Regions from separate parts of the Streptomyces sp. C36 genome, predicted to be linked through region 1. Evidence: riboswitches for the same ligand, from Rfam matches in the RefSeq annotation. Region 1 holds a riboswitch; each other region holds the start of a gene.

Region 1 (5,534 bases):
GCCGGGGCGCAGCGCGGCGGGGGTGCGGGTGAGCGTGACGGTGCCCGGGCCGGTGTCGTGGACGGCGATCCTCGCCTCGCCGGGCGGCGGCCGGCCGGGGCCGGCCTTGAGGGCAGCGTCACCGGCGTACCGTCCGGCCGCCACCGCGGCCGCTCCGGCACCGATCACGGTGGCGGCGGTCAGGGCCGCCGCCCGGCGCGGGTCCATCACCCCCAGTGTGGGCTCGGGCCCCGGCCGGGGCCAGTGGGCGTGGCGGCCCGGCGCGCCGCGCCCGCGGGACGTGCGCGCCGGGGCCCGGGGTCACTCCCCCCGCTGCCCGTAGCCGCGCAGCCGGGCGGCCGTCTCGTCCAGCTGCCCGGGGGTGAGCAGGGCCGGGGCGCGGCCGGGGACGGTGGCGGCGGCGAGCCAGACCCGGCACATCCACTCGAGCTGGGCGGTGCGGTCCAGGGCCTGCTCGAGGGTGGCGCCGTACGTGAGGGTTCCGTGGTTGCGCAGCAGGCAGCCGCTGCGGCCGTCGAGGGCGGCGAGGACGTGGGCGGCCAGTTCGTCGCTGCCGTAGACGGCGTAGGGGGCGACGCGGACGGGGCCGCCGAGGGCGGCGGCCATGTAGTGGATCAGCGGGACCTCGTCGACGAGGGTGGAGACGGCCGTGGCGTGCACGGCGTGGGTGTGCACGATCGCGGCGGCGTCGGTGGCGCGGTAGACGGCGAGGTGCATGGGCAGCTCGCTGGTGGGGGTCAGTTCGCCGATCACCTGGCGGCCGGCGAGGTCGACTCCGGTGATGTCGTCGGGGCCCAGACGGTCGTAGGGGACGCCGCTGGGCGTGACGAGCACCACGTCCCCGACCCTGGCGGAGACGTTGCCGGAGGTGCCGACGACCAGCCCGTCGGCCGTGGTGCGGCGGGCCGTGGCCACCACCTCGGCCCAGGCGCGCCTTGGGTCCTCGGCCGCCGGGCCGGCGTCGCGTCCGCTGCCGCTGATCTCTTCCTGCGCACTCATCGGTCGTCGCCTCCGGTTCACGAAATGGTCCGGCCGGGCCCAGTTCACCTTCCGTTCACCCTGAGTCCCTACGGTCGCCGCGTACTGACCATCGAGCTGATTGCCTGGGTGAATGGAAAACATCACGCTTCTCATCGGGATCGTGATCGTCACGGCCTTGGTGTTCGACTTTACGAACGGCTTCCACGACACGGCCAACGCCATGGCCACCACCATCTCCACCGGGGCCCTCAAGCCCAAGGTGGCCGTGGCCATGTCGGCCGTGCTCAACCTCGTCGGCGCGTTCCTGTCCGTTGAGGTCGCCAAGACGATCTCCGGCGGGATCATCGACGAGACCGCGGGCATCAGGCCGGAAGTGATCTTCGCCGGGCTCGTCGGCGCGATCGTCTGGAACCTGCTGACCTGGCTCGCGGGCCTTCCCTCCAGCTCCTCGCACGCCCTCTTCGGCGGCCTGATCGGTGCCACGGTCGTCGCCGTCGGCTTCGACGCGGTCAACACCGACAAGGTCGTGATGAAGGTCCTCATCCCGGCCGTCGCCGCGCCGCTGGTGGCCGGCATCGCCGCCTGGTGCGCGACCCGGCTCACCTACCGCCTCGCCCGGGGCCGCGACGAGCAGGAGACCGCCAAGGGCTACCGCGCCGGGCAGATCGCCTCGGCCGCCCTGGTCTCCCTCGCCCACGGCACCAACGACGCCCAGAAGACCATGGGTGTGATCACCCTCGCGCTGGTCGCCGGCGGCGTCGTCGCCCCGCACTCCGACCCGCCCATGTGGGTCATCGTCTCCGCGGGCCTGGCCATCGCGCTCGGTACGTACCTCGGCGGCTGGCGCATCATCCAGACGCTCGGCAAGGGTCTGACCGACATCAAGCCCGCCCAGGGCTTCGCCGCCCAGACCGGCGCCGCGACCGTCATCCTCGCCTCCTCGCACATCGGCTTCGCGCTCTCCACCACCCAGGTCTGCTCCGGCTCGATCATGGGCGCCGGCCTCGGCCGCAAGGGCGGCGTGGTGCGCTGGTCCACCGCCGGCCGCATGGTCATGGCCTGGGGCCTGACCCTGCCCGCCGCGGGCCTGGTCGCCGGTGGCGCCGCCCTCCTCGCCGACCAGGGCGACTGGGGCGTGGCCGCGGTCGCCGTCCTCGGCCTCGGCGTCTCGGGCGCGATCTGGCTGGCCTCGCGCCGCAAGCCGGTGACGCACGACAACGTCAACGACCTCAACCAGCCGCAGGGCGTGGACGCCGAGCCCCTCGAGCCCGCCGGCGTCATCACCGCCGCCCTCCAGGCCGTCGCCCCGCCGCCGGCCGGCCCCCTGGCCGCCGCCCCGGCGACCGCCTCCTCCGCCCCCGCCGCCCCCGCCGCGGCGACGAGCTAAGGAACCAAGGAACCCCGTCATGCAGATCAACTGGGAAGCCCTCGGCCAGGTCTTCGGCGTCAGCCTCGTCGTGACCGTCGCGCTCGTCGGCGTCTTCACCCTCGGCATCGTCGGCACCGCGCCCCGCAAGGCCCAGGAGCAGCCGGACGGCACCGTCGCCGCGCCCGTCGCTCCCAACGCGCTCCTGCGCACCGGCGCGTACGCCTGCTTCGCGCTGTGCGCGGCCGCCGTCGGATACGGCATCTTCCTCATCGTCTCCTGAGGGCGCCCTCCGGGTGCTTCCGAGCGCCCGGAGCACCTCCGCATATCCCTCCCACGGCCCGGGAAGGCCGCAGGTCAGCTGTGAGTTGACTGCCCTTCCCGGGCCGTGGTGCACTTCCGGAGCCAAACGGCGACAGCAGAGGAAGCCGGTGTGAATCCGGCGCGGTCCCGCCACTGTCACCGGGGAGCGTCCTCCACCGAGGGCCACGGCCCGCCCCGCGGGCTGGAAGGCCGGAGCGACGTCGATCCGGGAGCCAGGAGACTCTGGTCGCCGGTCACGTCGAGCCAGGGCGCGGACCCTGAGTGAGGACACATCGCCATGCCCGGCCGCCGCATACCGTCCGACAGTGAGCCCCCCTTCCGCCGAGGCGCGACGGCGGCCTGACCGATGCGCGCCGATCACCTCGGTTTCGCGTGCGGTGCGGCCCTCGGCTTCGCCGGTGACCTCCTCCTCGGCGACCCCCGCCGCGGCCATCCCGTGGCCGCCTTCGGGCGCGCCGCGCACGCCGTCGAACAGCGCCTGTGGCGCGACCATCGCGGCACGGGCGCCCTGCACACCCTGCTGTGCGCGGGCGGCGCCGTGGCCGGCGCCGGGCTGCTGGCCCGTACCGCACGCCCCTCCCCCACGGCGCGCGTCGCCCTGACCGCCGCCGCCACCTGGGCCGTCCTGGGCGGCACATCGCTGGGCCGCGAGGCGCGCGCCGTCGGCGGGGCGCTCGCCGCCGGCGACCTGGCGGCCGCCCGGAAGCGGCTGCCCCACCTGTGCGGCCGCGATCCGCAGGCCCTGGACGAGCAGCAGATCGCGCGCGCGGTCGTGGAGTCCGTCGCCGAGAACACCTCCGACGCCGTCGTGGGCGCCCTGGTGTGGGGAGCGCTCGGCGGCGTGCCCGGGCTGGTGGGCTTCCGCGCCGTGAACACCCTCGACGCCATGGTCGGCCACAGGTCCCCGCGCTACCGCCGGTTCGGCTGGGCCTCCGCCCGCCTCGACGACGTCGCCGGCTGGCCCGGCGCCCGGCTCACCGCCGCCCTCGCCGTCCTCGCGGGCCCCGACCCGCGCGGCGCCCTGCGCGTCGCCCGCCGCGACGCCTCCCGCCACCCCAGCCCCAACGCCGGCCCCGTCGAGGCCGCCTTCGCCGGGGCGCTCGGGGTACGCCTCGGCGGCACCCTCGCCTACGCGGGCCGCGTCGAGCACCGCCCCGTCCTGGGCGCGGAGAACCGGCCGGTCGAGGTCGCGGACGTCGAACGCGCGGTGCGGCTCTCGCGCCGGGTGTCGGTCCTGGCCCTGGGAACGGCCCTGCTGACTAGGACGGTCGTCGCGACCGTGACGAGGAGGAAGCGTTGTCGGTGACAGCTGGGAGGGGCGGGGGCCTGCTGGTGGCCGGCACGACCTCCGACGCGGGCAAGAGCGTGGTGACCGCCGGGATCTGCCGCTGGCTGGTCCGCAAGGGCGTCAACGTCGCGCCGTTCAAGGCGCAGAACATGTCGCTCAACTCGTACGTCACGCGCGAGGGCGCGGAGATAGGGCGCGCGCAGGCCATGCAGGCCGCGGCCGCGCGCGTCGAGCCCAGCGCGCTCATGAACCCGGTGCTGCTCAAGCCCGGCGGCGACCGCAGCAGCCAGGTCGTCCTGATGGGCAAGCCGGTGGGCGAGCTCAGCGCGCGCGGCTATCACGCGGGCCGCCAGGAGCAGTTGTTCGGCACGGTGACGGAGTGCCTGGAGGAGCTGCGGCGTACGCACGACGCGGTCATCTGCGAGGGCGCCGGCAGCCCGGCGGAGATCAACCTGCGGCGCAGCGACATCGTCAACATGGGCATCGCGCGGGCCGGCCGGCTGCCCGTGGTCGTCGTCGGCGACATCGACCGGGGCGGCGTCTTCGCCTCCTTCTTCGGCACCACGGCGCTCCTCTCGCCCGAGGACCAGGAACTGATAGCGGGCTACATCGTCAACAAGTTCCGGGGCGACGTGAGCCTGCTGGAGCCCGGCCTGGACATGCTGCGCGACCTGACGGGCCGGCGGACGTTCGGCGTGCTGCCTTTCACCCACGGCCTGGGCATCGACGAGGAGGACGGCCTGAGGGTCTCGCTGCGCGGCGCCGTCCGCGAATCGGTGGTGGCCCCGCCGCACGGCGCCGACGTGCTGCGGGTGGCGGTGTGCGCGGTACCGCTGATGTCCAACTTCACGGACGTGGACGCCCTCGCGGCCGAACCGGGCGTCGTGGTGCGCTTCGTGGACCGGCCCGAGGAACTCGCCGACGCCGACCTCGTGGTCGTACCGGGTACGCGCGGCACGGTCCGCGCGCTGGCGTGGCTGCGCGAACGCGGCCTCGCCGACGCGCTCGCCCGGCGCGCGGCGGAAGGCCGCCCGGTGCTGGGCGTCTGCGGCGGCTTCCAGCTGCTGGGCGAGCGGATCGAGGACGAGGTGGAGTCCCGCGCCGGTGTGGTCGAGGGCCTCGGCCTGCTGCCCGTACGCGTGCGCTTCGCGGCGGAGAAGACCCTGGCGAGGCCGGTGGGCACCGCCCTGGGCGAACGAGTGGAGGGCTACGAGATCCACCACGGCGTCGCGGACGTCCACGGCGGCGACGAGCCGTTCCTCGACGGCTGCCGGGTCGGCGCCGTCTGGGGCACCCACTGGCACGGCTCTCTGGAGAGCGACGGCTTCCGCCGGGCGTTCCTGCGCCGGGTCGCACAGGCGGCCGGACGGGCGTTCGTCCCGGCGCCGGACACGTCGTTCGCGGCGCTGCGCGAGGAACAGCTGGACCGGCTGGGCGACCTGATCGAGGAGCACGCGGACACGGATGCGCTGCTGCGGCTGATCGAGGACGGGGTGCCGCGCGGTTACCCGTTCATACCGCCGGGGGCGCCATCTCCACCTGCGCGGAGCCCCTACGCTGCGGACGGCCGTCGAC
Region 2 (5,534 bases), on a different contig from region 1:
CCCGGGAGTACCCCCATGGCGCAGGAAGAGCAGGCACCCACCGCGGCCGCGACGCTGACGCGGCGATGGGCGACCGAGGACCGCTGGCGCGGCGTCGACCGCACGTACAGCGCCGAGGACGTGATCCGGCTGTCCGGCAGCGTTCGCGAGGAGCACACCCTCGCCCGGCGCGGCGCCGAGCGGCTGTGGCGGCTGCTGCACGAGCGGGACCACGTCCACGCGCTGGGTGCCCTCACCGGCGGCCAGGCCGTGCAGATGGTCCGGGCCGGGCTGGAGGCGATCTACCTCTCCGGCTGGCAGGTCGCCGCCGACGCCAACCAGGCCGGGCAGACCTACCCCGACCAGAGCCTCTACCCGGCCAACTCGGTGCCCACCGTGGTCCGGCGCCTGAACAACGCCCTGCTGCGCGCCGACCAGATCGCCGTCTCCGAGGGCGACGCCTCCACCGACTGGCTGGCGCCCGTCGTCGCCGACGCCGAGGCCGGCTTCGGCGGCCCCCTGAACGCCTTCGAGCTCACCAAGGCGATGATCGCCGCCGGCGCGGCCGGCATCCACTACGAGGACCAGCTGGCCTCCGAGAAGAAATGCGGCCACCTCGGCGGCAAGGTCCTCGTCCCCACCGCCCAGCACATCCGCACCCTCAACGCCGCCCGCCTCGCCGCCGACATCGCCGGCGTCCCCACCGTGATCGTCGCCCGCACCGACGCGCTCGCCGCCACCCTTCTGACCAGCGACGTCGACGAGCGCGACGCCCCGTTCACCACCGGCGAGCGCACGGCCGAGGGGTTCTACCGGGTGCGCGGCGGCATGGCTCCCGTCATCGCCCGCGGCCTGGCCTACGCCCCCTACGCCGACCTGCTGTGGATGGAGACCGGCACCCCCGACCTCGCCCAGGCCCGCGAGTTCGCCGAGGCCGTGCACGCGCGCCATCCCGACCAACTGCTCGCGTACAACTGCTCGCCGTCCTTCAACTGGAAGGCCGCGCTGGACGACGATCAGATCGCCAAGTTCCAGCGCGAGCTCGGTGCCATGGGCTACCGCTTCCAGTTCATCACCCTGGCCGGCTTCCACTCCCTCAACCACGCCATGTTCGACCTGGCCCGCGGCTACGCCGAGCACGGCATGACCGCCTACGTCGACCTGCAGGAGCGGGAGTTCGCCGCCCAGAACGACGGCTTCACCGCCGTGCGCCACCAGCGCGAGGTCGGCACCGGCTACTTCGACCTGGTCTCCACCGCCCTCAACCCCGCCGCGGAGACCCTCGCGCTGCGCGGCTCGACCGAAGAGGAGCAGTTCCGGTGAGCGCCCCCGACGCGGTGAGCGTCCCGGTGATCCGGCGCGTCGGGGTCGTCGGCGGCGGGCGGATGGGGGCGGGCATCGCCGAGGTCTGCGCCCGCGCCGGACTCGACACGGTGGTGTGCGAGGCCGACGCCGGAGCGGCCCGGGACGCCCGCGACCGCGTCGCCCGCTCCCTCGGCCGCGCCGTCGCCCGCGGCCGGGTCACCCCCGCCGAACGCGACGACGCCCTGGCCGCCATGGCCTTCACCGCGAGCCTCGACGCCCTCGCCGACCGGCAGTTGGTCGTCGAGGCCGTCCCCGAGGACGCCGGACTGAAGGCCGAGGTCTTCGCCGCCCTCGACAAGACCGTCGAGGACCCCGCCGCCGTCCTCGCCTCCACCACCTCCTCGATCCCCGTGATGCGGCTGGGCATGGCCACCACCCGCGCCGACCGCGTCGTCGGCCTCCACTTCTTCAACCCGGTGCCCGTGATGCCGCTCGTCGAGGTCGCCGCCTCCCTGCACACCGGGCGCGAGACCCTGGCCGCGGCCGAGCACTTCGCCGCCGTCACGCTGGGGCGCGACGTCGTGCGGGCGAGGGACCGGGCGGGCTTCGTCGTCAACGCCCTGCTCGTCCCCTACCTGTTGGCGGCCGTGAGGATGGCCGAGTCCGGCTTCGCCACGCCCGAGGACATCGACACCGGCATGCGGCAGGGCTGCGCCCACCCCATGGGGCCGCTCGCCCTGGCCGACCTCATCGGGCTGGACACGCTCACGGCGATCGCCGAGTCGCTGTACGAGGAGTTCCGCGAACCGCTCTACGCGCCGCCCCCGCTGCTGCGCCGCATGACCGACGCCGGGCTGCTGGGCCGCAAGAGCGGGCAGGGCTTCCACGCCCACCCGGCCCGCGAGGGCTAGCAAGATCGGGACAACCCCCGGCAACCCCTGTCGCCGGGGAGCCGGGTGTGTCTAGGCTGGGGACGCAGTCGGTTCGCCCCGTCTTCGGACGGCGGCGTCGCAAGAGGGAACCCGGTGTGAATCCGGGACTGCCCCGCAGCGGTGAGTGGGAACGACCGCCGTCATACGCACTGGGCCCGAGGGCCCGGGAAGCGACGGCCAGTAGGTGTCGCGTCCGTCAGGACGCGGCGGGCCCACGAGTCCGAATACCTGCCACTGCCCGCGTGCGACCGCACGCGGTGTTCTCGGTGGTCCCGTGGGCGGACCGACGGGTACGGGCGGGCGCGACGCGGCCCCGCCCCGTCCTGCCGTTCCTTCGCACCCCGTCGGCCACCGGGAGCGTTCCGCGACTCGCGAAGGAGAGTTCCGTGGCAGCCGAGCGTTCCCACCCCGCCCCGCGTTCCCTGGCCACCGTCCACGGCTACCCCCGGCAGGGGGCCGGCCGGGAGCTGAAGAAGGCCGTCGAGGGCTACTGGGCCGGCCGCGTCAGCGCCGGCGAACTGCGCCGCACCGCCGCCGGCCTGCGCCGCGAGGCCTGGCGAGCGCTGGCGGACGCCGGCGTCCACGAGGTCCCCACCGGCGACTTCTCGCTCTACGACCACGTCCTGGACACCACCGTCATGGTCGGCGCCATCCCCGAGCGGCACCGCGCCCTCGTCGCCGAGGACGCCCTCGACGGCTACTTCGCCATGGCCCGGGGCACCCAGCAGGCACCGCCGCTGGAGATGACCAAGTGGTTCGACACCAACTACCACTACCTCGTCCCCGAACTGGGCCCCGGCACCGTCTTCACCGCCGACTCCGCCAAGCCCGTCGGCGAACTGCGCGAGGCCCTCGACGCCGGCCACGCCGCCCGGCCCGTGCTGGTGGGCCCCGTCACCTACCTCCTGCTGGCCAAGCCCGCCCCCGGCACCGCCCCGGACTTCCAGCCGCTGACCCTCCTCGACCGGCTGTTGCCCGTCTACGCCGACGTGCTCGCCGACCTGCGCGCGGCCGGCGCCGCATGGGTGCAGCTCGACGAGCCCGCACTGGTCCAGGACCAGCCCCCGGCCGTACTGAACGCCGCCGCCCGCGCCTACCGCGAACTGGGCGCCCTCACCGACCGCCCCAAGCTGCTCGCCGCCGCCTACTTCGACCGGCTCGGCGACGCCCTGCCGGTGCTGGCCAAGGCGCCCGTCGACGGCCTGGCCCTGGACTTCACCGGGCCCGCCGCCGCCAACCTCGGCGACCTCGCCGCCGCCGGCGGCCTGCCCGGCAAGCGGCTGATCGCCGGCGTCGTCGACGGGCGCAACGTCTGGATCAACGACCTCGAGCGGTCCCTGGCCACCCTCGCCACCCTGCTCGGCCTCGCCGGCCGCGTCGACGTCGCCCCCTCCTGCTCCCTGCTGCACGTGCCCCTGGACGCCGCCGCCGAACGCGACGCCGACCCGCAGGTCGCCCGCTGGCTCGCCTTCGCCCGGCAGAAGACCGACGAGATCGTCACCCTCGCCCGCGGCCTGAACGAGGGCGGCGACACCATCGCCCCGCAGCTCGCCGCCAACCGTTGCGCCCGCTCCTCCCGCGCCGCCTCCGCCCTCACCCGCGACCCGGCCGTGCGCGCCCGCGCCACGGCCGTCACCCCCGCCGACACCCGCCGCCCACAGCCCTACGCCGAGCGCTCCGCCGCCCAGCGCGCCCGCCTGGGCCTGCCGCTGCTGCCCACCACCACCATCGGCTCCTTCCCGCAGACCCGCGAACTGCGCACCGCCCGCGCCGACCTGCGCGCCGGGCGCATCGACGCCGCCGCGTACGACGAGCGCATCGCCGCCGAGATCCGCGAGGTCCTCGCCTTCCAGGAGAGGGCCGGCCTCGACGTCCTCGTCCACGGCGAACCCGAACGCGACGACATGGTCCAGTACTTCGCCGAGCGCCTCACCGGCTACCTGGCCACCCGGCACGGCTGGGTGCAGTCCTACGGCACCCGCTATGTGCGGCCGCCCATCCTCGCCGGCGACATCTCCCGGCCCGGGCCCATGACCGTCGCCTGGACCGCCTACGCCCAGGAGCACACGGACCGCCCGGTCAAGGGCATGCTCACCGGCCCCGTCACCATGCTCGCCTGGTCCTTCGTCCGCGACGACCAGCCGCTCGCCGACACCGCCCGCCAGGTCGCCCTCGCCCTGCGGGACGAGGTCGCCGATCTGGAGGCCGCGGGCACCGCCGTCATCCAGGTCGACGAGCCGGCGCTGCGCGAGACCCTGCCGCTGCGCTCCGCCGACCGGGCCGGCTACCTCCGGTGGGCCACCGAGGCCTTCCGGCTGGCCACCGCCGGCGTACGGGCGGACACCCAGATCCACACCCATATGTGCTACGCCGAGTTCGGCGACATCATCGCCGCCATCGAGGACCTGGACGCCGACGTCATCAGCCTCGAGGCCGCGCGCTCGCACATGCGGGTCGCCGGTGAACTCGCCCTGGCCGGCTACGCGCAGGAGGTCGGGCCCGGCGTCTACGACATCCACTCCCCGCGCGTGCCGGACGCCGCCGAGGTCGCGGCCCTGCTGCGCAAGGGGCTCGAGGCCGTCCCGGCCGAGCGCCTGTGGGTCAACCCCGACTGCGGGCTGAAGACCCGCGGCTGGGCGGAGGTGCGCGCGTCGCTGACGCACCTGGTCGAGGGGGCCCGCCAGGTGCGGGCGGAATGCGGCACCGAGGGGTAGCCCCCGCCCACCGAGCCGCCGCCGCGCCGGCCGGAACACCCGCTGAGGGGCGGGGAGTCCGGCCGGGCGCGGCGGCTTTCAGACCGCCGGGGCGAGCGGGCGGCCGCAGCGCAGGTTCCAGCGCCCGGCCCGGCCGCTCAGCTCGGTCAGGGACAGGGGGGAGACGTCCAGGCGCCAGAACACCGGCGCCGGCAGCCCGAGCGCGTGCACCAGCGCCGCCCGGACGACGGCGGGTTCCACCACGGCCAGCACCCTCCCGCCGTCCCCGGCCAGGCCGTCCAGCCACGCGCCGACCCGGCCGGTGAGCGCCACGACCGACTCCCCGCCGTGGGGCGCTGCCCCGGGGTCCGCCAGCCACGCCGCCACCGCCTCCGGTTCGGCGGCCATCACCTCCTCCAGCGAACGGCCGCGCCAGCGGCCGACCTCCAGATCGCGCAGCGCGCCCACGGGTTCGGCGTCGTCCAGCCCGAGGGCGGCGGCCGTCCGGCGGCAGCGCGGCGCGGGGGCCGTGACGGCCCGGTCCGCGCGCGGCAGCGCCCCGGCCGCCGCGCGGGCGGCGCGCTCGCCCGCCTCGTCGAGCGGGGAGCCGTCGTCGAAGCGCGCG
Region 3 (5,534 bases), on a different contig from region 1:
AGACACCGCATGTCGGAACCACCCGAGCAGCCCGCAGAGGGCTCACGAAGGCCGGTCGTCACCGTGCCGTTGATCGTCGCCGGGGTGTGCCTGGCCATCCCCTTCGTGGCGATGCTGTGGGTCGGTTCCTACTCCCGGCTCACGCCCGCCATCGCCGGCGTCCCGTTCTTCTACTGGTACCAGATGCTGTGGGTCCTCATCTCGACGATGCTCACCGTCGTCGCCTACGTCATCGTCCGCCGTCACGAGCGGAAGCACCGGGGCGGTGAGGTCCGATGAAGGACGGCGTGAACGGCGTGGCACTCGCCGTGTTCGTGTTCTTCTTCCTCGCCGTGACCGTCATGGGCTTCATGGCGTCGAAATGGCGGCGGGCGGAGAACGCGGACAATCTCGAGGAGTGGGGACTGGGCGGCCGCTCGTTCGGCACCTGGGTCACCTGGTTCCTGCTCGGCGGCGACCTCTATACGGCCTATACCTTCGTCGCCGTCCCGGCGGCCATCTACGCGGGCGGTGCGGCGGGCTTCTTCGCGGTGCCCTACACCATCCTCTGCTACCCGCTGGTCTTCACCTTCCTGCCGCGGCTGTGGTCGGTGGCGCACAAGCACGGGTACGTGACCTCGTCGGACTTCGTCCGGGGCCGCTTCGGCTCCCGGGGCCTGTCCCTGGCGCTGGCGCTGACCGGCATCCTCGCCACCATGCCGTACATCGCCCTGCAGCTGGTCGGCATACAGGCCGTCCTGGACGTGCTGGGCGTCGGCGGCGGCGAGGGCACCAACTGGTTCGTCAAGGACCTGCCGCTGCTGATCGCCTTCGGCGTGCTCGCGGCCTACACCTACTCCTCCGGGCTGCGGGCGCCGGCGCTGATCGCCTTCGTCAAGGACGCGCTGGTCTACATCGTCATCATCGTGGCGACCATCTACATCCCGATCCGGCTCGGCGGCTTCGACGAGATCTTCGCCAAGGCCGGTCATGCGTTCGCGGCCGAAAATCCGGCAACGGGCAAGCCGCGCGGCGCGCTCGTCCCCGGCCCGGACGCGCAGTGGTCGTACGCGACGCTCGCGCTGGGTTCGGCGATGGCGCTGTTCCTGTATCCCCACTCGGTGACGGCGGTGCTCTCCAGCAAGAGCCGCAACGTCATCCGCCGCAACACCACGATCCTTCCCCTCTACTCCCTGATGCTGGGCCTGCTGGCGATGCTCGGCTTCATGGCGCTGGCCGCCGGGGTGAAGGTCAAGAACGGGCAGCTGGCGATCCCGCAGCTGTTCGAGGACATGTTCCCGGACTGGTTCACGGGCGTGGCGTTCGCCGCGATCGGCATCGGGGCGCTCGTCCCGGCGGCCATCATGTCGATCGCCGCCGCAAATCTGTTCACCCGGAACATCTACAAGGAGTTCCTCAAGCCGGACGCCTCGCCCGAACACGAGGCGAAGGTGTCCAAGCTCGCCTCCCTGCTCGTCAAGGTCGGAGCGCTCGTTTTCGTCCTCACCATGGACAAAACGGTCGCCATCAACTTCCAGCTGCTCGGCGGCATATGGATCCTGCAGACGATCCCGGCGCTCGTCGGCGGGCTCTTCACCCGCTGGTTCCACCGCTGGGCCCTGCTGGCGGGCTGGGCGGCCGGCATGGGGTACGGCACCTGGCGGGCGTACGCTACGCCGAGCGCCACCCAGTCCCACTTCGGGAACACCAACCTCATCCCCTTCCTCGGGGAGAAGGGCTACATCGGCCTCACCGCGTTCGCCCTCAATGTGATCGTCGTCATCGTGGCGACCTTCGTCCTGAAGGCGATCAAGGCTCCCGACGGCGTCGACCAGACCAGCCCGTCGGACTACACCGCGGACGCCGGCGACCCGGGCGTCCCGGCGGAGCTCCCCCCGGCCACCGCGGGGGCCCCTGGCGGCCACTGACAGCACCCTGGCGGGCCCGCCGGACCCGCCCCGACATCAGGGCCGCCACACCCCTCTCCGGGGGGCGTGGCGGCCCTTTCGCGTGGCCTTCCGTAGCCTTGTGGAGGCCTTGCGCAGCCCGCCCGTTAGCACATTCAGCGACCGTGTCATGACGGGACGACACAACATGTGGGGGCGCGTACGAGGGGCGGCACTAGATGTATGCTCGTCCTCGCTGATGTCGCAGGGGAATCCGGTGAAAGTCCGGAACTGTCCCGCAACGGTGTATGTGTGCGCATATACCCAGCGCACCTGTAGTCCGAGGACCTGCCGCCAGCGCGCCCACCACCGAGCCTGCCCTGGGCTCGGCTATGGGCGTTGAATTCGTCCGGGCCCCGCGGGTTGGGCCGACGGACGCCTACGAGGCATGCCCCGGTGCATTCGGCATGCCCGTACGCGACCGTCGCGCGCACCCGCCCGGGCCCACCCCAGCCGAGCGAGGGAGAGCCACACGTGACCATCGCGCCCGCAGATCCGGTCTCAGCGAACGCGGAAGCGACCGGCGGTCCCGGGACCGCGCTGCTGCGCACCCTGACCGACCTCACCGCAGACCTGCCTTCCACCGACCCGGGCAAGGTCGCCGCCGCCGCGCTGCGCGGCCGCAGCGCCGCGTCGGACGAGGCCGAGCTGCGCTCCCTCGCCACCGAGGCCGCCGCCGGCCTGATCGCCGAGGAACCGGAGTACTCCCGCCTCGCCGCCCGGCTGCTCACCCGCGCCATCGCCGACGAGGCGGCCGGCGAGGGTGCGACCTCCTTCTCCGCCTCGGTGGCCGTCGGCCACCGTGAGGGCCTGATCGCGGACGAGACCGCCGCGTTCGTCAAGGAGCACTCCGAGCGCCTGGACGCGCTGGTCGCCAAGGCTCTCGCCGACGGCGCCGACGACCGCTTCGGCTACTTCGGCCTGCGCACCCTGCACAGCCGCTACCTGCTGCGCCACCCGATCACCCGCAACGTGATCGAGACCCCGCAGCACTTCCTGCTGCGCGTGGCCTGCGGCCTGGCCGAGGACCACTCCGTGCGGGCCCTGGAGGACGTCGCCGAGCTCTACGGGCTCACCAGCACGCTCTCCTACCTGCCCTCCTCCCCCACGCTCTTCAACTCGGGCACCCGCCACCCGCAGATGTCGTCCTGCTACCTGCTGGACTCTCCGCTGGACGAGCTGGACTCGATCTACGACCGCTACCACCAGGTGGCGCGCCTGTCGAAGCACGCGGGCGGCATCGGCCTGTCGTACTCGCGCATCCGCTCCCGCGGCTCGCTGATCCGCGGCACCAACGGCCACTCCAACGGCATTGTGCCGTTCCTGCGCACCCTCGACGCCTCCGTCGCCGCCGTGAACCAGGGCGGCCGCCGCAAGGGCGCGGCCTGCGTCTACCTCGAGACGTGGCACGCCGACATCGAGGAGTTCCTGGAGCTCCGCGACAACACCGGTGAGGAGGCCCGTCGTACCCACAACCTCAACATCGCGCACTGGATCCCGGACGAGTTCATGCGCCGCGTCGAGGCCGACGCCGACTGGTCGCTCTTCTCCCCCGCCGACACCCCGGACCTGGTCGACCTCTACGGCGACGAGTTCGACGCCGCCTACCGCGCCTACGAGGCCGCCGGCAAGGCCGTCAAGCAGATCCCCGCCCGGGTGCTGTACGCCCGCATGATGCGTACCCTCGCGCAGACCGGCAACGGCTGGATGACGTTCAAGGACGCCGCCAACCGCACCGCCAACCAGACGGCCGAGAAGGGCAAGGTAGTCCACTCCTCGAACCTCTGCACGGAGATCCTCGAGGTCACGGACGACGGCGAGACCGCGGTCTGCAACCTGGGCTCGGTCAACCTCGCGCAGCACCTCGGTGCCGACGGCGAGATGGACTGGGAGAAGCTCGACCGTACGGTCCGTACGGCCGTGACGTTCCTCGACCGCGTCGTGGACATCAACTTCTACCCGACCGAGCAGGCCGGCAACTCCAACAGCCGCTGGCGCCCGGTGGGCCTGGGCCTGATGGGTCTGCAGGACGTCTTCTTCCGCCTGCGCCTGTCCTTCGACTCCGCCGAGGCGAAGGCCCTCTCCACCAAGATCTCCGAGCGGATCATGCTCGCGGCGTACGAGGCCTCCGCCGACCTCGCCGAGCGGCACGGCCCGCACCCGGCCTGGTCCGCGACCCGCACCGCCCGCGGCGTGCTGCACCCGGACCACTACCCCAACGCCGTCGCCGCCTGGGACGACCGCTGGGAGGCGCTGCGCGCCCGCATCGCCGCCGTCGGCATGCGCAACTCGCTGCTGCTGGCGATCGCCCCGACCGCCACCATCGCCTCCATCGCGGGCGTCTACGAGTGCATCGAGCCGCAGGTCTCCAACCTGTTCAAGCGCGAGACGCTCTCCGGTGAGTTCCTGCAGGTCAACACCTACCTGGTGGACGACCTCAAGAAGCTCGGCGTGTGGGACCGCACCACCCGCGACGCGATGACCGACGCCAACGGCTCGATCCAGGACATGAAGTGGATCCCGCAGGAGGTGCGCGACCTCTACCGCACCGCCTGGGAGATCCCGCAGCGCGCCCTGATCGACATGGCCGCGGCCCGTACGCCGTACCTGGACCAGAGCCAGTCGCTGAACCTCTTCATGGCCTCGCCCACCATCGGCAAGCTCAGCTCGATGTACGCGTACGCCTGGAAGCAGGGCATCAAGACGACGTACTACCTGCGCTCCCGCCCGGCCACCCGGATCGCCCGCGCCGCCTCCGCCGGTGCCGCCGCGCCGGCCACCATCCCCGTGCAGCAGGCCGCGCCCGACGCGGATGCCATCGCCTGCTCCCTTGAGAACCCCGAGTCCTGCGAGGCCTGCCAGTAATGTCCGCCGCTGAACAGAAGAACCTGCTCGACCCGGGCTTCGAGCTGACCCTGCGCCCCATGCGGTACCCGGACTTCTACGACCGCTACCGCGACGCGATCAAGAACACCTGGACCGTCGAGGAGGTCGACCTCCACTCGGACGTCGCCGACCTGGCCAAGCTGTCCCCGGGTGAGCAGCACATGATCGGCCGCCTGGTCGCGTTCTTCGCGACCGGCGACTCGATCGTGGCGAACAACCTCGTGCTGACGCTGTACAAGCACATCAACTCCCCCGAGGCGCGCCTGTACCTGTCGCGGCAGCTGTTCGAGGAGGCCGTGCACGTCCAGTTCTATCTGACGCTGCTCGACACCTACCTGCCCGACCCGGACGACCGCGCCGCGGCGTTCGACGCGGTGGAGAACATCCCCTCCATCCGCGAGAAGGCGCAGTTCTGCTTCAAGTGGATCAACGAGGTCGAGAAGATCGACCGCCTGGAGACGAAGGCCGACCGCCGTCGCTTCCTGCTCAACCTGATCTGCTTCGCGGCCTGCATCGAGGGCCTGTTCTTCTACGGCGCCTTCGCCTACGTGTACTGGTTCCGCAGCCGCGGTCTGCTGCACGGCCTGGCGACCGGCACCAACTGGGTCTTCCGCGACGAGACCATGCACATGAACTTCGCGTTCGAGGTCGTGGACACCGTCCGCCAGGAGGAGCCCGACCTCTTCGACGACGAGCTCCAGCAGCAGGTCACCGACATGCTGA
Region 4 (5,534 bases), on a different contig from region 1:
CGCGCCGGCACCGTCCTCGCCGTCGCCGGTCCTCGCGCCGCATCGTCCCGCACGGCGAGCCGGTAGCCCTCGTCCGTGGCGAGCACGTCGACCCACCGGCCGCCGGGGTGCCCGCAGCGCCGCTCGCACCCGGACCAGTACACCGGCAGGACGTCCGCCCCGCCAGGGAGCGTCCCGGTGAGGCAGGCGGCCGCGTCGGCCCGTACGTCCGCGAGGGACTTCGCGCACCCGGGACGGCCCGCGCAGGCGCCGGCCCCGTGCCAGGGGGAGTCGGGGGAGACGACCAGGCCCGCGTCGGCGAACGCCGTGCGGTGGGCGGCGCCCGCCACGGCCGTCAGCCCCGGCACGACGATGCCGCGCCAGGGTGTCACACGCAGTTCGCCGTCGCCGTCCTGGGCGGCGGCACCGGCGACCAGACGCCACTGGCCCACGGTCAGCCGTCCCAGGGGCGCCGCCAGGGACAGCGCCCACCGCCCGTCCCGGCCGTGCACCGCGCCCGGCGGGGGCGCCGGGCCGTGGGGGAGCGTGAGGCGCGGTACGAGCGAGCAGGCGATCCCGGCGGCGGCGAGCCGCTCGGCCAACCGCTCGGGGGACGGCCGCTGTTCGGGGGCGAGGTCGCGTACGCGCCAGGCCCCGACGCCGCTCGCGCGCCGTGCCGCGAGGAACGCCCGCGCGGCGAGGAGGGCCGCGCGAGGGGCGTCGCCGGAGGCGAGGCGCACGGCGGGGCCGGCGGTGCCGAAGCACAGCAGGGCGTGCCGGCCGTCCCGCTCTGCGATCAACGTCACATCGGGCGCCAGAGCCACGATGTCGCCGCGGCCGTCGTCGAGACCGAAGAGGAAACGGCCCGACAATCCCGACAAGTCGCTTGTTCCTGCTTCGTCTTCTCCTGCGCCTTCTCCTGCGCCTTCTCCTGCGCCTTCTCCTGCGCCTTCTCCGGCGCACAGAAGCCCGTCCAGGGCGCGCGCCCAGGCCTGCACATCCACGCGCGCGTCGGTCCGCCCGTCATCCCGCCCGTCCAGCCCGCACAGCGGCGACGCCACCACGTTGCGGATCCGCTCGTGACGGTCCGACGGCAGCAGCCCGGCCGCGCGCAGCCGCCCTCCCAGGGCCGCGCCGCAGGCGTCCGGCAGGCCGCGCAGCTGGACGTTGCCGCGCGAGGTGATGTCGAGACGGCCGTCGCCCAGCTCCTCGGCCAGGCCGGCCAGCACCTCGGCCTGAACGGACGTCAGCAGACCGCCGGGCAGCCGGACGCGCGCCAGCGCCCCGTCGTCCGCGGCGTGCAGCCGCAGCGCGCCGGGGCAGCGGTCACCGCTCTCGCGGCCGGACGTGGGGGTGGCGGACATGGCCGCGAGCATACCGAGGGGCACCTCTCCGCGGCCCCGCCCGCCCCGGTTCGCCGGCTCCGGGCGGCAGGGGCGGGAGAACGGAACACGCGCTGGTCATCGGGGTTCCGCTCGCTACTATGGCTCATCGGCGGAGCCATGGGTCCGCCGGACGCCAGAGACGGCGACAGGGGAGGAAGCCGGTGAGACTCCGGCACGGTCCCGCCACTGTGAGCACGGCAGCGATGCCGGGCGAGTCAGGAACTCCCGCCGTCTTCCCACCGCCCGGGGCGCGGACCCCGAGGAAGGCCAGCCGCAGCATGCGCACGTTCCGGTGCCGCGCACCCCGGGCGACCCTCGAAGCACTCGCACTCGGGAGCGCCGCGTGATCCTTCTCCTGTCGACCTCCGACACCGACCTGCTCAGCGCCCGCGCGGCCGGCGGCCCGGTGTCCTACCGGCTCGCCAACCCCGCCCGGCTCGCGCTGGACGAGCTCCCGGCGCTCCTGGAGGGCACCGACCTCGTCGTCGTACGCCTCCTCGGCGGCCTCCGCGCCTGGCAGGAGGGCCTGGACCTGCTGCTCGCCGGCCCGCGGCCCGTCGTCGTCCTCACCGGCGAACAGGCACCCGACGCCCAGCTGATGGAGGCCTCCACGGTCCCCGTCGGCATCGCCGCCGAGGCCCACGCCTACCTCGCCCACGGCGGCCCGGCCAACCTCGAGCAGCTCGCCCGCTTCCTCTCGGACACCGTGCTGCTCACCGGCCACGGCTTCGAGCCCCCGGCCGCCGCCCCCGCCTGGGGCGAGCTGGAGCGCACCCCCAAGCCCGGCGCGAGCGGCCCGCTCGTCGCGGTGCTCTACTACCGCGCGCACCACATGAGCGGCAACACCGCCTTCGTCGAGGCCCTGTGCGGGGCGATCGAGGACGCCGGAGGCCGCGCGCTGCCGCTGTACGTCGCCTCCCTGCGCGCCCCCGAACCCGAACTGATCGACGCCCTGCGCGGCGCCGACGCCATCGTCACCACCGTCCTCGCGGCCGGCGGCACCCGCCCCGCCGAGGCCTCCGCCGGCGGCGACGACGAGTCCTGGGACGCCGGCGCCCTCGCCGCGCTCGACGTACCGATCCTGCAGGCGCTGTGCCTGACCGGGCCGCGCAGCGCGTGGGAGGAGAACGACGAGGGGCTCTCGCCGCTCGACGCCGCCACCCAGGTCGCCGTGCCCGAGTTCGACGGCCGCATCATCACCGTTCCGTTCTCCTTCAAGGAGGTCGACGAGGACGGCCTGCCCGCCTATGTCGCCGACATGGAGCGCGCCGCCCGCGTGGCCGGCATCGCCGTGCGCCACGCCCGGCTGCGCCACATCCCGGCCGCCGACAAGCGGATCGCCCTCGTCCTGTCCGCCTACCCCACCAAGCACTCCCGCATCGGCAACGCCGTCGGCCTCGACACCCCCGCCAGTGCCGTCGCCCTGCTGCGCCGACTGCGCGAGGAGGGCTACGACTTCGGCGACGAGGCCGTGCCCGGCCTCGCCTCCGGCGACGGCGACGAGCTCATCTACGCCCTCATCGAGGCCGGCGGCCACGACCAGGACTGGCTCACCGAGGAGCAGCTGGCCAGCAACCCGGTCCGTATCCCGGCCGCCGACTACAAGCGCTGGTACGCGCAGTTGCCCGCCGAGCTGCGCGAGGCCGTCGAGGAGCACTGGGGCCCGGCGCCCGGCGAGATGTTCCTCGACCGCAGCCGTACCGCCGAGGGCGACCCGGACGGCGACATCGTCCTGGCCGCCCTGCGCCGCGGCAACCTGCTGATCCTCATCCAGCCGCCGCGCGGCTTCGGCGAGAACCCCATCGCCATCTACCACGACCCCGACCTGCCGCCCTCCCACCACTACCTCGCCGCCTACCGCTGGATCGCGGCCTCCCGCGAGGACGGCGGCTTCGGCGCCGACGCGATGGTGCACCTGGGCAAGCACGGCAACCTCGAGTGGCTGCCCGGCAAGAACGCCGGCCTGTCCGCCGCCTGCGGCCCCGACGCCGCCCTCGGCGACCTGCCGCTGGTCTACCCCTTCCTCGTCAACGACCCCGGCGAGGGCACCCAGGCCAAGCGCCGCGCCCACGCCACCCTCGTCGACCACCTCGTGCCGCCCATGGCCCGCGCCGAGTCCTACGGCGACATCACGCGCCTGGAACAGCACCTCGACGAGTACGCCCAGATCTCCGCCATGGACCCGGCCAAGCTGCCGGCGATCCGCGCCCAGATCTGGACCCTGATCCAGGCCGCCCGCCTCGACCACGACCTCGGCCTGGAGGAGCGCCCGGACGACGACGGCTTCGACGACTTCCTGCTGCACGTCGACGGCTGGCTGTGCGAGGTCAAGGACGCCCAGATCCGCGACGGTCTGCACGTCCTGGGCGACGCCCCCACCGGCGAGGCGCGGGTGAACCTCGTCCTGTCGATCCTGCGCGCCCGCCAGATCTGGGGCGGCACGACGGCCCTGCCGGGCCTGCGCGAGGCACTCGGCCTGGACGAGTCGGCGGCCACGCGCACGACGGCGGACGAGGCGGAGGCCGAGGCCCGCGCCCTGGTGGAGGCCATGGAGGCGGCGGGCTGGGACCCGGCGGCGATCCCGGCTGTCGTGGGCACCGGTGTCGTGGGCACCGACCCCGCGAAGGCCGACGCCGTCGCGGCCATCCTCGACTTCGCCGCCCGCGAAGTGGTCCCCCGCCTGGCAGGCACGACCGCCGAACTCGACCACGCCGTCAAGGCGCTGTCCGGCGGCTTCGTCCCCGCGGGCCCCTCCGGCTCCCCGCTGCGCGGCCTGGTCAACGTCCTTCCGACGGGCCGCAACTTCTACTCCGTCGACCCCAAGGCCGTCCCCAGCCGCCTCGCCTGGGAGACCGGCCAGGCCCTCGCCGACTCGCTGCTCGAGCGCTACCGCACCGACGAGGGCGGCTGGCCCGAGTCGGTGGGCCTGTCCCTGTGGGGCACCAGCGCCATGCGCACGGCCGGCGACGACGTGGCGGAGGCGCTGGCCCTGCTGGGCGTCCGCCCGGTGTGGGACGAGGCGTCGCGACGCGTGACGGGCCTCGAGCCCGTCGCCCTCGAGGAACTGGGCCGCCCCCGCATCGACGTCACCCTGCGCATCAGCGGCTTCTTCCGCGACGCGTTCCCGCACGTCATCGGCCTCCTGGACGACGCCGTGCGCCTGGTGGCCTCGCTCGACGAGCCCGCCGAGCAGAACTACGTCCGTGCCCACGCCCAGGCCGACCTCGCCGCCCACGGCGACGAACGCCGCGCCACCACCCGCATCTTCGGCTCCCGCCCCGGCACCTACGGCGCGGGCCTGCTCCAGCTCATCGACAGCCGCGACTGGCGCACCGACGCCGACCTCGCCGAGGTCTACACCGTCTGGGGCGGCTACGCTTACGGCCGCGGCCTCGAGGGCCGCCCGGCCCGCGAGGACATGGAGACGGCCTACAAGCGCATCGCGGTCGCGGCCAAGAACACCGACACCCGCGAACACGACATCGCCGACTCCGACGACTACTTCCAGTACCACGGCGGCATGGTCGCCACCGTCAAGGCCCTCAAGGGCACCGCCCCCGCCGCGTACATCGGCGACTCCACCCGCCCCGAGACGATCCGCACCCGCACCCTGGTCGAGGAGACCTCCCGCGTCTTCCGCGCCCGTGTGGTCAACCCCCGCTGGATCGAGGCCATGCGCCGCCACGGCTACAAGGGCGCCTTCGAACTCGCCGCGACCGTGGACTACTTGTTCGGCTACGACGCCACCACCGGCGTCGTCCCCGACTGGATGTACGACAAGCTCGCCCAGACCTACGCCCTGGACCCGGAGAACCGCGCCTTCCTCCAGGAGGCCAACCCCTGGGCCCTGCACGGCATCGCCGAACGCCTCCTCGAGGCCGAGAGCCGCGGCATGTGGGCCAAGCCGGACGCCGAGACCCTCGAGGCGCTGCGGCAGGTCTTCCTCGAGACGGAGGGCGACCTGGAGGGCGGGGAGTAGACAGGACGCCCGGCCGGAGCGGGGCAGGCCCGCTCCGGCCATTTGGGTCCGCCACCCGGGATCACTAGGATCCTCGGATGATCATCACAAAACGGCTGGCGGTGGGGGCCTGTGCCCTGCTCGCCGCCCTGGCCGCGGGTGTCGTGCCGGCGAGTGCCGCCGACGGGCCGGCGAAGGAATCCCCGAAAGTC

What was found. A riboswitch is a leader RNA that binds a small molecule or an ion and turns the genes downstream of it on or off. The one in region 1 is predicted to bind cobalamin.
Region 2: linked by a shared signal. The riboswitch ahead of metE (5-methyltetrahydropteroyltriglutamate--homocysteine S-methyltransferase) and the one ahead of AB4K12_RS09780 (cobalamin biosynthesis protein) in region 1 are both predicted to bind cobalamin.
Region 3: linked by a shared signal. The riboswitch ahead of AB4K12_RS16995 (ribonucleoside-diphosphate reductase subunit alpha) and the one ahead of AB4K12_RS09780 (cobalamin biosynthesis protein) in region 1 are both predicted to bind cobalamin.
Region 4: linked by a shared signal. The riboswitch ahead of cobN (cobaltochelatase subunit CobN) and the one ahead of AB4K12_RS09780 (cobalamin biosynthesis protein) in region 1 are both predicted to bind cobalamin.

The regions. Positions count from the first base shown of each region.
Region 1 covers NZ_JBFQGI010000002.1:920,493-926,026, reverse strand. The annotation lists gene AB4K12_RS09800 (alpha/beta hydrolase) at 1-207, opposite strand, end outside; gene AB4K12_RS09795 (class II aldolase/adducin family protein) at 301-999, opposite strand; gene AB4K12_RS09790 (anion permease) at 1,112-2,368, shown strand; gene AB4K12_RS09785 (hypothetical protein) at 2,388-2,630, shown strand; cobalamin riboswitch at 2,768-2,894, shown strand; gene AB4K12_RS09780 (cobalamin biosynthesis protein) at 3,018-3,977, shown strand; gene AB4K12_RS09775 (cobyric acid synthase) at 3,974-5,534, shown strand, end outside.
Region 2 covers NZ_JBFQGI010000001.1:264,689-270,222, forward strand. The annotation lists gene aceA (isocitrate lyase) at 16-1,302, shown strand; gene AB4K12_RS01135 (3-hydroxybutyryl-CoA dehydrogenase) at 1,299-2,195, shown strand; cobalamin riboswitch at 2,297-2,446, shown strand; gene metE (5-methyltetrahydropteroyltriglutamate--homocysteine S-methyltransferase) at 2,603-4,930, shown strand; gene AB4K12_RS01145 (histidine phosphatase family protein) at 5,009-5,534, opposite strand, start outside.
Region 3 covers NZ_JBFQGI010000005.1:132,475-138,008, reverse strand. The annotation lists gene AB4K12_RS17005 (DUF3311 domain-containing protein) at 10-279, shown strand; gene mctP (monocarboxylate uptake permease MctP) at 276-1,907, shown strand; cobalamin riboswitch at 2,079-2,236, shown strand; gene AB4K12_RS16995 (ribonucleoside-diphosphate reductase subunit alpha) at 2,400-4,790, shown strand; gene AB4K12_RS16990 (ribonucleotide-diphosphate reductase subunit beta) at 4,790-5,534, shown strand, end outside.
Region 4 covers NZ_JBFQGI010000003.1:673,898-679,431, forward strand. The annotation lists gene AB4K12_RS12780 (cobalamin biosynthesis protein CobG) at 1-1,343, opposite strand, end outside; cobalamin riboswitch at 1,458-1,609, shown strand; gene cobN (cobaltochelatase subunit CobN) at 1,708-5,343, shown strand; gene AB4K12_RS12790 (VWA domain-containing protein) at 5,421-5,534, shown strand, end outside.